DNA from 2 places in the Micromonospora sp. NPDC049081 genome. Region 2 is predicted to be linked to the other one. Evidence: predicted binding sites of a transcription regulator. Region 2 holds the regulator's gene; the other holds the start of a gene.
The links. The regulator HrcA, encoded in region 2, represses chaperone genes, less so after heat shock. The targets are predictions, from matches to a motif close to GGTTNGCACNCTCNNNNNGAGNGTGCNAACC.
Positions count from the first base shown of each region.

Region 1: groL (chaperonin GroEL) is a predicted target of HrcA. The motif match lies at 6,390-6,420, and genes of this name have one in related genera.

Region 1 is NZ_JBEZEK010000010.1:49,783-57,498, reverse strand. It holds gene AB0B63_RS16650 (glycerol-3-phosphate dehydrogenase/oxidase) at 1-1,453, opposite strand, end outside; gene AB0B63_RS16645 (S8 family serine peptidase) at 2,008-4,458, shown strand; gene groL (chaperonin GroEL) at 4,566-6,188, opposite strand; gene AB0B63_RS16635 (hypothetical protein) at 6,468-7,226, opposite strand.
Region 2 is NZ_JBEZEK010000028.1:56,183-63,898, forward strand. It holds gene AB0B63_RS28085 (MOSC domain-containing protein) at 1-358, shown strand, start outside; gene AB0B63_RS28090 (hypothetical protein) at 380-1,243, opposite strand; gene AB0B63_RS28095 (enoyl-CoA hydratase-related protein) at 1,341-2,123, opposite strand; gene hemW (radical SAM family heme chaperone HemW) at 2,143-3,366, shown strand; gene AB0B63_RS28105 (DUF4870 domain-containing protein) at 3,458-4,096, opposite strand; gene hrcA (heat-inducible transcriptional repressor HrcA) at 4,333-5,355, shown strand; gene dnaJ (molecular chaperone DnaJ) at 5,429-6,574, shown strand; gene AB0B63_RS28120 (16S rRNA (uracil(1498)-N(3))-methyltransferase) at 6,853-7,587, shown strand.

The DNA.
Region 1 (7,716 bases), on a different contig from region 2:
GTGGTGAGGCGAGCAGCGGGTCGGCGGCGATCAGCGCCAGCAGTTCCAGGGTGAGCGTGCCGTACCGCTCCAGCAGGTGCTCGACCACACCGACGGGGACCCCGTGCCGGCGGGCCAGGTCGGCCCGGTCCCGCCACATCGAGGCGTACCCGTCGGCGCCGAGCAGTGGCAGGTCGGCGGTGCGCGAGGGTCGTACGCCGCCGAGCCGGTGGGCGGCCCGGTCGACCACGTCGGTGGCCATCACCCGGTACGTCGTGTACTTGCCGCCGGCGACCAGCAGCAGCCCGAGCATCGGCTCGAAGACCGCGTGTTCCCGGGAGAGCTTGGAGGTGGAGTCGGCCTCGCCGGCCAGCAGTGGGCGCAGCCCGGCGTAGACGCCCTCGATGTCCGCACTCGACAGCGGCCGGTCCAGCACCAGGTTGACCTGGTCGAGCAGGTACTGGATGTCGCGGGCGGAGGCGGCCGGGTGGGAGCGGTCCAGCCGCCAGTCGGTGTCGGTGGTGCCGATGATCCAGTGCCCGCCCCAGGGGATGACGAAGAGCACACTGGTCGCGGTCCGCACGATCAGCCCGGTCTCGCCGGTGATCGCCGAGCGGGGCACCACCAGGTGTACCCCCTTGGACGCCCGGACCCGGATGCCGGGGCGCAGCCCGACGTCGTTGAGCATCCGGGACATGTCGTCGCTCCACACGCCGGTGGCGGCGATGACGGTGCGGGCGCGTACCTCGAACTCGGCGTCGGGGGAGCCGGGGGGTGCCTCCAGGTCGCGGACCCGGACCCCGGTGACCTCCCGGGCCTGCCGCACCAGCCCGACGGCGCGGGCGCTGGTCACCACGGTCGCGCCGAGGCTGGCGGCGGTGCGGGCCAGGGTCACCACCAGCCGGGCGTCGTCGACCTGGCCGTCGTAGTAGCGGATGGCCCCGGCCAGCGCGTCGGCCCGCAGGCTGGGGAAGACCCGGCGGGCACCCTCCCGGGTCAGGTGCCGGTGCAGCGGCATCCCCCGGCCGGTGCCGAAGAGGCCGGCGAAGGCGTCGTAGGCGGCCACCCCGGCCCCGTAGTAGGAGCGGCGGAACAGCCGGGCCGGCAGGTCGCGCAGCCCCCGGCCGGCGGGGAGCGGGATGAGGAACGGGACCGGTCGGACCAGGTGCGGGGCGAGTCGGGTGGCGAGCAGCCCCCGCTCGGTCAGCGCCTCGTGGACCAGGTGGAACTCCAACTGTTCCAGGTAGCGCAGGCCGCCGTGGATCAGCTTGCTGGACCGGCTGGAGGTGCCGGCGGCGAAGTCGCGGGCCTCGACCAGGGCGACCTTGAGCCCCCGGGAGGCGGCGTCCAACGCGGCACCGGCACCGGTCGCCCCGCCGCCGATGACCAGCACGTCGAACCGCTCGGACCGCAGCCGGCGCAGGTCGGCGGCACGGCGCTCGGGCGAGAGTTGACCAGCGGCGGATCGGGTCACATTGGGGTCACGCACCCGTCCACCGTAACCCGCCGGGTCCCACCCGCAGCAGGCCTGGAGCCCGCCGAGATCCGCACCGCCGATCCGGTAACGCTGAGCAAGCCTCCTCCGGATCGGCTCGATGACTCTCCGTCACCAGCTTCTCGCCGACCCCTCCGCCCCTCACACCGCCTCCACATCGCCGTGACCAGCCCGATCGCCGCATCCCCCGCCCACCCCCGCATCCCTCCCTCCGATCCTTTGCTCTGCTGCTCTCCACGCGACGCGCACGTTCCGTGACCGGTGCGTCCAGGGCAGCAGAGCAAAGGATCCGAAGGTGGTGGTCCACACCCCCCGCCTTCCGTCACTTTCCGTGACCACGGGACGGTACCGGCGACCGGGGAGCAGCGACGGAACGCGGGGGGGTGGACGCAGCGGCGGACAGCGCGGAGCCGAGCCCATGCGAGGCGGGGACCGCGCAGGTCCGCGTTTCCCCGGGGCCACCAGTGACGGGCGGGGACCGCCGTCGGACCGGCAGAGCCGTCGGACGGCGACGTGCGTCGTACTGTTTCCGGATGTTGGCCGACACACCACCTCCGCTGGGCTACGGCCCACCATCGGCCGCCGGCCGTCCGTCGAGCCCGTGGCCGGTGGTGGCGGCCGCACTGGCCGGCGGCTGGACGGTCGTGCTCGCCGTCCTGCTCCAGGCGGTCGGCTGGTCGGTCGAGCAGTTGCAGGTGGCCGCGGGATGGGACCGGCAGGCGTGGCTCTGGCCGGCCCTCAGCCTGGCCACCGCCCTGCTGGTCGGCCTACCCGCCCTGCTGTTGGCCCTGCTCCCCCGTTCACCCCGGGTACGGGCCACCGGGTGGGGTTGGCTCGGCGCGGCGCTCGCCCTGCTCGCCCTCGGCTCCCTGCGGGCGCTGCCCCAGGTACACCACGAGCTGTACCTGGCCGCGCTGGCCGCCACCGCGACCCTGCTCGCACTGCTGACCACCCGACTGCCCGGCTCGGCCGCCACCACCCCACCCCAGCCCACGGGCACCCCCACAGCCACGGCCACCCCCACGGCCACGGCCAGTGCCGGCCGACCCAGGGCGGTCACCCTGTTGGCCATCGCGGCCGGACTGGCCCTGCTGCTGCCGTGGGTGCGGTTCGGCGCGCTGGGCGGTCTGCTGGAGACCGCGCTCGCCGCGCTCGCCGCGACGGCGGTCGGCCTGCTGGCCGCAGCGCTGCTGGGCGACCGGTTCTGGTCCCCCTTCACCGGCGACGGGCCACCCCGGGCCGCCCGGACCGTGCTGGTCGGCGGCCTGGTCGCCGGGGTGGTCCTGCTGCTGGTCGTCGCGGGCACCGGCCACTCCGGCGCCCAGCTGCCCGGGTTGCTGTTCGTCCCGCCGCTCGGTTTCGTGCTGGGCGCGTGCCAGGTGGCGGCCCGCCGGGCCGGCGCACCGGCCGGTGCCGCGCCGGTCCGGTGGCTGGTCGGTCTGGCGGCGTTCGGCCCGTTGGCGCTCGCCGACCCGGAGGAGATCTCGGTCCTGCTGGCCACCACCCGCGACGTCCCCTACTGGGTCGCGGTCGCATCCGGCGTCGGGTTCGCCGTCGCGGTCGTGCTGGCCATCGGGTACGGGGTGCTGCTCGCCCGGCCACGCGGGCGCGCACCGCGCCGGCTGGTCGCCGCGTCGAGCGCAGCCGTCCTGCTGCTCACCGTCGGTGTGGTCGACGTGGTCGCCGGCCAGCCCGGCCTGCACGGCGAACGGCTGCTGGTGGTGCTCCGCGAGCCGGCCGACCTCACCGGCATCCCCGCCGGTACGCCAGGTCGCGCCGGCCGGGAGGCGCGGACCGCCGAGGTCTACCGCCGACTGGTGTCCACCGCCGAACGCACCCAGGGCGCGTTGCGCCGGGACCTGACCCGGCTACACCTCGACCCGACGCCGTACTACCTGGTCAACGCGATCGAGACCGACGGCGGGCCGGCGGTGCGGGCCTGGCTGTCCGGGCGGCCGGAGGTGGCCCGGGTGCTGGTCAGCCAGCGGCTCCGACCATTGCCCGCGCCGGCACCGGCCAGCCGGGGTGACCGGGCCGGACCGACGGGGCCGGAGTGGAACATCCGGATGCTGGGCGCCGACCGGGTCTGGTCGGAGTTGGACGTCACCGGGGCCGGGGTGGTGGTCGGCAGTTCGGACTCCGGGGTCGACGGCACCCATCCGACGCTGGCCGCCAACTTCCGGGGCGGCGACGACTCCTGGTACGACCCGTGGGACCACACCCGCGCCCCCACCGACTCCGGCGGTCACGGCACCCACACCACGGCCAGCGCGGTGGGACGCGACGGCATCGGGGTCGCCCCCGGCGCGCAGTGGGTGGGCTGCGTCAACCTCGACCGCAACCTGGGCAGCCCGGCGCACTACCTGGACTGCCTCCAGTTCATGTTGGCCCCGTTCCCGGCTGGCGGTGACCCGTTCACCGACGGTCGGCCGGAGCGGGCCCCGGACGTGCTCACCAACTCGTGGGGGTGCCCACCGGTCGAGGGCTGTGACGCGCGTGCGCTGCGCCCGGCGACCGCCGCGTTGACGGCCGCGGGCATTCTGGTGGTGGCCGCCGCCGGGAACACCGGACCGGACTGCGGGTCGATCGTCGACCCGCCGGCGCCGTACCCCGATGTGCTGACGGTGGGTGCCGTGGGCCGCGACCGGCGCGTCACCGAGTTTTCCAGCCGGGGGCCCGCCGCCGGTGGGGCGGCCAAGCCGGACCTGGTCGCCCCCGGCGCGGAGGTCCTCTCCGCGATGCCCGGCGGCGGTTACGCCGCCCTGGACGGCACTTCGATGGCCACCCCGCAGGTGGCGGGAGTGGTGGCACTGATGTGGTCGGCGAACCCGGCGCTGGTGGGTGACCTGGACCGGACCCGGAACATCCTGCGGGACACCGCGCAACCCGCCGGGCCCGCCGACCTCAGCTGCGGCCCGGTGGCGGCGTCGACCGGGGCCGGTCTGGTCGACGCGTACGCGGCGGTGCGGGCGGCCCGCCGCTGACCGGCCCCCGGTCGCCGGGGTGAGCCGGCCCGGCTGGGTACGGTCCCCGGACACGGAACGGGGCGGACCGCTCGCGCGGCCCGCCCCGTTCGGCGTTGGAGCTGTACTCAGAAGTCCATGTCCCCGCCACCCGGGCCAGCCGGGGCGGCCGGGGTCTTCTCCGGCTTGTCCGCCACGACGGCTTCGGTGGTGAGGAAGAGCGCCGCGATCGACGCGGCGTTCTGCAGCGCCGACCGGGTCACCTTGGCCGGGTCGATGATGCCCGCGGCCAGCAGGTCGACGTACTCACCGCTGGCGGCGTTGAGGCCGTGACCGGCGTCCAGGTTGCGGACGCGCTCGACGACCACGCCACCCTCCAGGCCGGCGTTGACGGCGATCTGCCGCAGCGGGGCGTCCAGCGCGATCTTGACGATCTGCGCACCGGTCGCCTCGTCGCCGGCCAGGTCCAGCTTGTCGAAGGCGGTCTTGCCGGCCTGCACCAGCGCGACGCCACCACCCGGGACGATGCCCTCCTCGACGGCGGCCTTCGCGTTGCGGACGGCGTCCTCGATGCGGTGCTTGCGCTCCTTCAGCTCGACCTCGGTGGCCGCGCCGACCTTGATCACCGCAACGCCGCCGGCCAGCTTGGCCAGCCGCTCCTGCAGCTTCTCGCGGTCGTAGTCGGAGTCGCTCTTGTCGATCTCGGCCCGGATCTGGTTGACCCGCCCCTGGATCTGGTCGGCGTCGCCGGCACCGTCGACGATGGTGGTCTCGTCCTTGGTCACCACGACCTTGCGGGCGCGGCCCAGCATGTCGAGGCCGACGGCGTCCAGCTTGAGGCCGACCTCCTCGCTGATGACCTGGCCACCGGTGAGGATGGCGATGTCGGCGAGCATGGCCTTGCGGCGGTCACCGAAGCCCGGCGCCTTGACGGCGACCGACTTGAAGGTGCCCCGGACCTTGTTGACGACCAGGGTCGCCAGGGCCTCGCCCTCGATGTCCTCGGAGATGATCAGCAGCGGCTTGCCCGACTGCATGACCTTCTCCAGGATCGGGAGCAGGTCCTTCACCGAGGAGATCTTGCTGTTGACGATGAGCAGGTAGGGGTCGTCGAAGACGGCCTCCATACGCTCCGGGTCGGTCATGAAGTACGCGGAGATGTAGCCCTTGTCGAAGCGCATGCCCTCGGTGAGCTCCAGCTCCAGCCCGAAGGTGTTGCTCTCCTCGACGGTGATGACGCCTTCCTTGCCGACCTTGTCCATCGCCTCGGCGATGATCTCCCCGACGGTGCTGTCACCGGCGGAGATGGAGGCGGTGGAGGCGATCTGCTCCTTGGTCTCGACGTCCTTGGCGAGCTTGGACAGCTCCTCCGAGACGCTGGCCACGGCAGCCTCGATGCCCCGCTTCAGGGCCATCGGGTTGGCACCGGCGGCCACGTTGCGCAGACCCTCGCGCACCAGGGCCTGGGCCAGGACGGTCGCCGTCGTCGTGCCGTCACCGGCGACGTCGTCGGTCTTCTTGGCGACCTCCTTGACCAGCTCGGCGCCGATCTTCTCGTACGGGTCCTCGAGCTCGATCTCCTTGGCGATGCTCACACCATCGTTGGTGATGGTGGGGGCACCCCACTTCTTCTCGAGCACCACGTTGCGGCCCTTGGGGCCGAGGGTCACCTTTACGGCGTCGGCGAGCTGGTTCATGCCCCGCTCGAGGCCGCGGCGAGCCTCTTCGTCGAACGCGATCATCTTGGCCATACGGCGTTGTCCTCCTGGACACTCACGGGCCACCCGGGGGTTGTGTCCCCGGACGGGCCGCCTGGTGTACGCACCTTGGGGACGTCGCCACCTGGCGACGACGACGTCCTCCTCGGTCGGGCCGGACAGCCCGCGACGACCGGCCATGTGCCACCCGACGCCATCGAGACGCCGATGTGACCGTGGCCCTACCGCCCCGACCATTGGCACTCACCGTATGCGAGTGCCAATGACCTGTTTAGCACTCTCCCCTGCCGAGTGCAAGCACGATGGGGCCGGTCAGCCGAGTTCCGCCACCAGTCGCACGACGTTCACCGGCCCCTCCTGCGCGCGCTGCTCGGCGTACGTCACGACCAGGCCGACCAGCTGCACCAGGTAGACCGGCACGACCAGCACCGCGCTCACCAGGATCACCGCCACCGCACCCACGGCGGTGCCGGGCGCGGTGAACGGGTCGGTGCCGAACGGCACGGTGCCGACCGACTCCACCACCCCGCCGAGCACGCTGCCGAGCAGCACCGCCAGTGCGACCAGCGCCACCCGGCCGAGCACCATGCCCAACCGGTCGTGGAACATGCGGAACGAGCGCCCGATCGGGTTCTGCCCCTCGAACAGGTAGACCGGGCCGGCGAGGGCGAGGGCGAACGCCAGGTAGATGCCCGGCAGCAGGCACAGGCAGAAACCGACGCCGATGAGCAGGCCCAGCACCAGCATCCAGCCCCACAGGCCGAGGCAGCGGCGCGCGCCGTAGCGCAGCGCGCCGGGCAGGTCGGCCGGCTGGCCGGCGGCCTGCCGGGCCACCACCCAGGTGCCACCCGCCCAGCCGATGCCCTGCACCACCCCGAAGGCCAGCGCGACCAGGAGCACCGAGACCCCGTAGATCACCAGGTCACTGAGGTAGCCGTCGGGAATCGAGCCGTCGGCGGGCAGCGGGGCGGCGTCGGGCCCCGTGCCGAGGGAGAGCAGGGACACCGCCACCGCCGGCACGACCTGGGTGAGCAGCATCAACGGCAGCAGGGTCCGCCAACTTCGACGCAACGCGCCGGTGCACCGGGCGAACCAGCCTTCCAGCCCGGCGTACGGCGGATTGACCAGCGGGTCCGCCGGCCCCCAGGAGCCGCCCCCGGCGACCGGCGGATGGCCCCCGAGCGGCGGATAGCTCCCGAGCGGCGGGAAACCGCCGTCGGCACCCGGGGGATAGCCCGGGTACGGGCCACCGGGAGCCGGATAGCTCCAGCCCGGCGGCCCCGCTGCGGACGGATCCCACGACGGCGGCCCCCACGAGGGTTGGCCCGACGGCGGCCCCCCGGGCGGCGGCCCCCACGAGGGTTGGCCCGACGGCGGCCCTCCGGGCGGCGGCCCCCATGGTCCGCCCGGCGACCCGGCAGCGGGGCCGGGTGGACCCGGAGGTGACTGGTCGGACATGAACCCTCCTCAGCGAGGACGCCTGGACGGTTCACGATCTTTCCCCGCACCGACCCCCGCCGCCAACCGTCCCACGGGCGGCCCGGCGGGTGGGGCCCGCAGG
Region 2 (7,716 bases):
GGACGTCACCGGCGCGGTGATCGGCGAACGCTGGGCCGTCGGGTCGGCGCTGCTCCAGGTCACCAAGCCGCGTACCCCGTGCATGACCTTCGCCGGCTTCTGGGAGGTGCCCGACCTGATCAAGCGGTTCACCGTCCGGGCCACGCCCGGGGCCTACCTGCGGGTGCTGCGCGACGGCGAGGTCGGCGCGGGCGACCCGGTCGAGGTGGTGGACCGGCCGGCGCACGGCGTCACCATCGGCGAGGTGTTCCGGGCCACCAGCCTGGAACCGGAACTGCTGCCCCGGCTGCTCGACGTCCCCGACCTGCCCGAATCGACCCGGGAGAAGGTGCGTCGTCGGCTGAACGTCGCCGGCTGACCGCACCGGCCCGTCGACCCGTCAGGCGCGGTCGGCGAAGACCTCGGCCAGCACCCTCGCCTCGGTCGGCCGGCCGTCGGAGACCTTCGCCCACCGGCCGTTGTCGGCGCTCCACTCCAGACCGTCGAAGCGGACCCGTTTCACCCCGTGGTCGGGGGCGTGCGAGACCAACCAGTGCGCGTACCGCCAGCCGTCGCGGACGTCCGTGGCGGGCACCGTCACGTCGGTCAGCTCGGCCACCGCCCCGGCGTCGGGCAGGCCCCAGTCGAGGGTCAGGCCACGGGTCAGCTCAGCCGCCGCCGCCTGCCCGCGCATCACCGGGGTACGCCCCACCGTGCAGGCCACCGCGCCGGTCGCCTCGCCGAGCAGGGCCCGCGCCAGCACCTGGGACTCGTCGGCCCACTTCTGGTACGCCGTCGGGTACGCCGACCGCTGCACCGCCTGGGCGGCGTCGGTGACCTCCATCCGCTCCCAGCCGCGTACCTTCTTCAACGCCTTGTAGAACCGGGTCGCCGCGTACCGCTGGTCGCGGATCTGCTCCGGGGTGCCCCAACCCTGGCTGGGGCGCTGCTGGAAGAGGCCGAGCGAGTCGCGGTCACCATGGGTGAGGTTGCGCAGCCCCGACTCCTGGTAGGCGGTGGCCAGGGCGACCACCACGGCCTGTTCGGGCATCTGCCGTTGCATGCCGATCGCGGCGATGGTGGCCGCGTTGGCCATCTGGTCGGCGTCGAGCTTCACGGTGCCGTCGGCCTGAACGGTGCAACTGCGGCCCGCGATGGGGAGCCGAAGCTCCCCGTCGAACTGACGGACTCCCCAGCCCCCGACGATGGCGAACAACGCCACCACGACACCGGCTGCCACGAATGTCCGTGTCCGCACCCGCACCTCCTGTTTCAGGGTCGGAGCCAGCCTACGTCGTCATCCGGGGACCCCGGGTCGGTCGACCGGTTCACGTTCCCGCACGGAACCGGAAGAAACCAGCTCAATCCGTCGGTACCCAGGCGGCGTCCCGCCGTTCGCGGAACGCCGCCACGCCCTCGCGGCCCTCGGCCGACAGGAAGTAACCGGTGGAGCGGGCGGACAGGTCGGCGATCTCCGCCCGCAGGTCCGTGGCCGGCGGTCGGCGCAGCAACTCCTTCGTCCCGGCCAACGCCCCCGGCGCCCCCCGGACCAGCGACGCGCAGTACCCGGCCACCGCCGCATCCAGCTCGGCGGCCGGTACGGCGGCGGTCACCAGGCCCACCTCGGCGGCCCGCCCACCGTCGAAGGTGTCGCCGGTCAGGTACAGCTCGGCAGCGGCCCGGGGATGCAGCCGGGGCAGCACGGTCGCCGAGATCACCGCCGGGATCACCCCGATCCGCACCTCGGTGAAGGCGAACGTCGCCTCCTGCGCGCAGACCGCCAGGTCCGCCGCCGCGATCAGGCCCAGACCGCCGGCCCGCGCCGGCCCGGCCACCTTCGCCAGCACCGGCTTCGGGCACTCCCGCACCGCCACCAGCACGTCACCGAGCATCCCGGCCGGCACCGACCCGCTGGCGTACGCCGCCGCCGTCTCCTTCAGGTCCGCCCCGGAACAGAAGACCGGGCCGGTGTGGTCCAGCACGACCACCCGGACCGCGTCGTCGGCGACCGCCGCGGCGATCCCGGCCAGCAGCTCGGTCATCAGCGCCGTGGACAGCGCGTTGCGGTTGTGCGGGCTGTCCAGGGTGAGCGTGGTCACCCCACGGGCCGTGGCGACCCGCACGAGTCGGTCGGGAGAGGTCATGCCGGGCACACTAGTGGCCATGCCCGGCGTCCTTCCAGATGGTGAGACCGTTCCCGTCGACGGCGCGCTGCCCACCACCGCCCTGCGGGAGGTCGGCGCGCGCGGTTTCGGCGTCTACCTGCACGTACCGTTCTGCGCCAGCCGCTGCGGCTACTGCGACTTCAACACCTACACCGCCGCCGAGCTGGGCGCAGGCGTCAGCCGGGAGTCGTACGCCGACACCGTGCTCGCCGAGTTGGCGCTCGCCGCCCGGGTGCTCGGCGACGCCCCACCACCGAGGGTCGACACGGTCTTCGTCGGCGGCGGCACCCCCACCCTGCTACCCGCCGACGACCTGGCCCGCCTGCTGGACGGCATCGACCGCACCTGGGGCCTGGCCGCCGACGCCGAGGTGACCACCGAGGCCAACCCCGAGTCGGTCACCCCGCAGTCGCTGAAGACCCTGCGGGCCGCCGGCTACACCCGGATCTCGCTGGGCATGCAGTCCGCCGCCGCCGGGGTGCTGGCGGTCCTCGACCGGACCCACCGCCCCGGCCGGGCCGCCGAGGCCGCCCGGGAGGCCCGCGACGCCGGGTTCGACCACGTCAACCTGGACCTGATCTACGGCACGCCGGGGGAGCGCGCCGAGGACTTCGCCGCCTCGCTGGACCAGGTCGTCGCCGCCGGGGTCGACCACGTCAGCGCGTACGCCCTGATCGTGGAGGACGGCACCCGGTTGGCCGCCCGGATGCGGCGCGGCGAGCTGCCGTACCCCTCCGACGACGTGGCGGCCGACCGTTACCTGGCGGCGGAGGCCGCCCTCGACGCGGCCGGGTTCTCCTGGTACGAGGTCTCCAACTGGGCCCGCAGCGAGGCGGCCCGGTGCCGGCACAACCTGCTCTACTGGACCGGGGCCGACTGGTGGGGCCTCGGCCCGGGGGCGCACAGCCACGTCGGCGGGGTGCGCTGGTGGAACGTCAAACACCCCAGCGCGTACGCGCAACGGCTCGCCGCCGGGCACTCGCCCGGCCTTGCCCGGGAGGTCCTCACCCCGGCCGAGGCGCACATGGAGGACGTGATGCTGCGGCTCCGGCTCGCCTCCGGGCTGCCGCTGGACGTGCTGGACGACGCGGGCCGGGCCGCCGCCGCCCGCGCGCTCGCCGACGGGCTGCTGGACCCGGTGGCCTACCCGCAGGGGCGGGCGGTGCTCACCCTGCGGGGCCGGCTGCTGGCCGACGCGGTGGTCCGCGACCTGCTGCCCTGAGCGTGGTCCCGCCGGCCCGCCGCGCACCGCAGCGGGGCGGGCCGGGGCCGGCGGTGGTGCCCGACCGGCCGGGGGAGCGGCCGGCCGGGGTTCACTTGATGAAACTGGTGGACATCGGGTAGCGGTAGGCCTGACCCTCGTTGGCCTTCATGCCGGCGATGATCCCGAACAGGATCTGGATCACCACGACCGCGATGCTGGGCAGGAAGAGCAGGCACCAGCTCACGAAGAGCAGCACGAACGCGATGATCGACCAGAGGATCTGGAAGTTCAGCGCGGCCAACGCCTGCGCCCGGACGGCCGGCGACTGCTGACCGCGTACCAGGTAGGCGATCAGCGGGGCGACGAAGCCGAGCGGGCCGAGGCTGATCAGCGCGCCGGCGGCCCCGCCGAAGTGCGCGACCAGCGCCCAGGTCTTGTCCTCGCTGTTGGCGTATCCACCGGTCGGGGCGCCGTACGCGCCGGCGGTCGGATATCCGCCACCGGCCGGCGGGTAGCCACCAGGCGGGCCGTAGCCACCGGGCGGGCCGTAGCCACCCGACGGGTCGTAGCCACCCGACGGCGGCTGGTCACCGGTGGGCGGCGGATACCCGCCGGGCGGGGGATACCCGCCTGCACCCGGTGCCCCGGACAGTGGTGCGGTGGGCGGCTCGTATGGCGAGCCCTGGCCAGCGTTCGGGTCCGGCGGGTAGCCGTCCCCCGCGCCGGGCGGGCGAGGTGGTTCAGTCATGCCCGTCACGGTAGGGGCTGCCGGCAAGGGTGCACCAGAGCGACACTGGTGAGGTTGGCCTCGACATTCGGTCAGCGGCCACGCCGGCAACCCACCGGGGCGGTCGCACCGACGGTCCGTCGTTGATCAACGCAGCGGCGGTACTGCCGTCGTAGACTGGCACTCGCTACAGTCGAGTGCCAGAGCGCTCGCCGGACGCGTCAGAAGTCCGGTCGCCGTGCGACAGGAGGTGGGAGATGGGTCTCGACGACCGCAAACTCGCCGTGCTGCGGGCGATCGTCGAGGACTACGTCGCCACGCAGGAGCCCGTCGGCAGCAAGACGCTCGTCGAGCGGCACCAGCTCGGGGTCTCCCCGGCGACCGTCCGTAACGACATGGCGGTGCTGGAGGAGGAAGGCTACATCCGGCAGCCGCACACCAGCGCCGGCCGGGTGCCCACCGACCGGGGCTACCGCCTCTTCGTCGACCGGCTCTCCCGGGTCAAACCGCTCAGCCCCGCCGAACGTCGGGCCATCGAGCGGTTCCTGGTCGGCGCGGTCGACCTCGACGACGTGGTGCACCGCACCGTACGGCTGCTGGCGCAGCTCACCCGGCAGGTCGCCGTCGTGCAGTACCCGTCGCTGGCCCGGTCGTCGGTGCGGCACCTGGAGCTGGTGCCGATCTCCACCACCCGGCTGATGCTGGTCATGATCGCCGACACCGGGCGGGTCGAGCAGCGGCTGGTCGAACTGCCCACGCCGGTCCCCGCCGACGACGTCACCGACCTGCGCCGGCTGGTCAACGAGAAACTGGTCGGCAGTCGGTTGTCCGACACCCCACCGCTGGTCCAGGCGCTGGTCGAGGAGTCCGCGCCGCACCTGCGCGGGGCCATGACCACCCTGTCCACCGTGCTGCTGGAGACCCTCGTCGAGCGCACCGAGGAGCGGTTGGCGCTCGCCGGCACCGCCAACCTCACCCGGGGCGGCCTGCTCGACTTCCAGGGTTCGCTGCGACCCATCCTGGAGGCGCTCGAAGAGGAGGTCGTCCTGCTCAAGCTGATCGGCGAGGCCGAACCGAGCACCACCCGGGTGCTGATCGGCGACGAGAACGAGGTCGACAACCTGCGGGCCGCCTCGGTGGTCAGCACCGGGTACGGCCCCGGCAGCACCATCGTCGGTGGGCTGGGCGTACTCGGCCCGACCCGGATGGACTACCCCGGCACCATCGCCACGGTGCGGGCCGTGGCACGCTACGTGGGCGAGCTGCTGGCCCAGAACTGACCAGTCAGGGCCGACGGCCGGCTCCGGCCGCCGACCGGCGCAACGCGAGACGAACATGAGGACACGGAACGCAGTGGCCAGGGACTACTACGGCATTCTCGGCGTCGGCCGGGAAGCCTCCGATGACGAGATCAAGCGCGCCTACCGCAAGCTGGCGCGGCAGTTCCACCCGGACGTCAATCCGGACCCGGAGGCACAGGAGAAGTTCAAGGACATCAACGCCGCGTACGAGGTCCTCTCGGACGACCGGAAGCGGCAGATCGTCGACCTGGGCGGCGACCCGCTCGCCCCGGGCGGCGGGGGCGCCGGTGGCCCGGGCGGCCCCGGCGGGGCCGGCCCGTTCGTCGGCTTCCAGGACATCATGGACGCCTTCTTCGGTGGTGCGGCCGGTGGGGCGCGCGGTCCGCGCCCGCGTACCCGCCCCGGAGCCGACGCGATCCTGCGGCTGGAACTGGACCTGCACGAGACCGCCTTCGGCGTCGAGGCCCCGATCACCGTCGACACCGCAGTGCTCTGCACCACCTGCTCCGGGGCGGGCACCGCAGCCGGCACCCACCTGGCGACGTGCGAGGCGTGCGGGGGCCGGGGCGAGGTGCAGTCGGTGCAGCGGACCTTCCTCGGCCAGGTGGTGTCGGCCCGCCCGTGCACCGTCTGCCAGGGCTACGGCACCACCATCCCGCACCCCTGCCCGACCTGTGCCGGCGACGGCCGGGTACGGACCCGCCGCTCGCTGACCGTCAAGATCCCCGCCGGGGTCGAGGACGGCATGCGGATCCGGCTCGCCCAGCAGGGTGAGGTCGGCCCGGGCGGCGGCACCGCCGGTGACCTCTACGTCGAGATCCACGAGCGCCCGCACGACGTCTACTCCCGCAAGGGCGACGACCTGCACTGCCGGGTCACCGTCCCGATGACCGCCGCCGCGCTGGGCACCCGACTGACCATCAAGACGCTGGACAGCGAGGAGACGGTCGACGTCAAGGCCGGCACCCAGCCGGGCAGCACGCTGCGGCTGCGCGCCCGGGGCGTACCGCACCTGCGGGGCACCGGCCGGGGTGACCTCTACGTCCACCTCGACGTGCGTACCCCCACCAAGCTCGACGCCGACCAGGAGAAGATGCTGCGGGACTTCGCCAAGACCCGGGGCGAGGAGGTCGCCGAGCTGAGCAAGCAGGGCGGCTTCTTCTCCCGGATGCGCGACGCCTTCAACGGCCACGCCTGACCCGGGCCTGCCCCGGGCTGGTTCGGACCCCCGTCAGCGGTGCCCTGGTCAGCTCGGGTGTGGCGGCCCTGACCCGGAGCGGTCCTGACTCGGGACGGTCCTGACTCGGGGCGGTTCTGACCCACGGTTCTGACCCGGGGCGGTTCTGACCCAGGGCGGTGGTGTGTCCGGCGGTTTGCTCCGGGGCGGTGGTGTGCGGGGCGGCCCGGTCCGGGGCGGCGGTCTGTCGGGCGGCCCGGTCCGGGGCGGTGGGGGCCGGGCCGGTTAGCCTGATCGGCGTGTCCGCGCCGCTGTTCCTGGTCGAGTCGCTGCCTCCTGCCGACCAGCTCACCCTGGACGGCCCCGAGGGGCACCACGCCGCCACCGTGCAACGGCTGCGCGTCGGCGAGGAGCTGCTGCTCGCCGACGGTCGGGGTGGCACCGCCACCGCCGTGGTCACCGCCGTCGGCCGGGGCACCCTGGACCTCACCGTCACCTCCCGGGGGTACGTGGACGCGGACGTCCCCCGGCTGGTCGTGGTGCAGGGCATCGCCAAGGGCGACCGGGGTGAACTCGCCGTGCAGGCGATGACCGAGGTCGGGGTGGACGAGATCGTGCCCTGGGCGGCGTCCCGCTCGGTGGTGCAGTGGCGCGGTGACCGGGGCGTACGGGCCAGGGAGAAGTGGGCTGCGACCGCCCGGGAGGCGGCCAAGCAGGCCCGTCGTGCCTGGTTGCCGGTGGTGGCGGGAGCACCGGACGAGTCCACCGCCACGGTGGCCCGCCGGATCGCCGGGGCCGGCGCGGCGTTCGTCCTGCACGAGGAGGCCGAGGAGCGGCTGACCACGGTCGAGCTGCCGACCACCGGCGAGATCATCCTTGTGGTCGGCCCCGAGGGCGGCATCGCCCCGACCGAGTTGACCGCCTTCACCGAGGCCGGTGCCCGCCCGGTCCGGTTGGGCCCCTCGGTCCTGCGTACCTCCACCGCCGGCGTGGCCGCCCTCTCCGTCCTCTCCACCCGCCTCCCCCGCTGGTAACCCCCTCTTCCCCTCCCTCCCTCGCCCCACCTCCGCCCCACCGCGCCCCCGCCCCCGCCTCCCCCACCCCCTGGCCCCCGCCTCCCTCCGCCGCCCCCGCCTCGCCCCGGTGATCAAGAGGTTTACGTC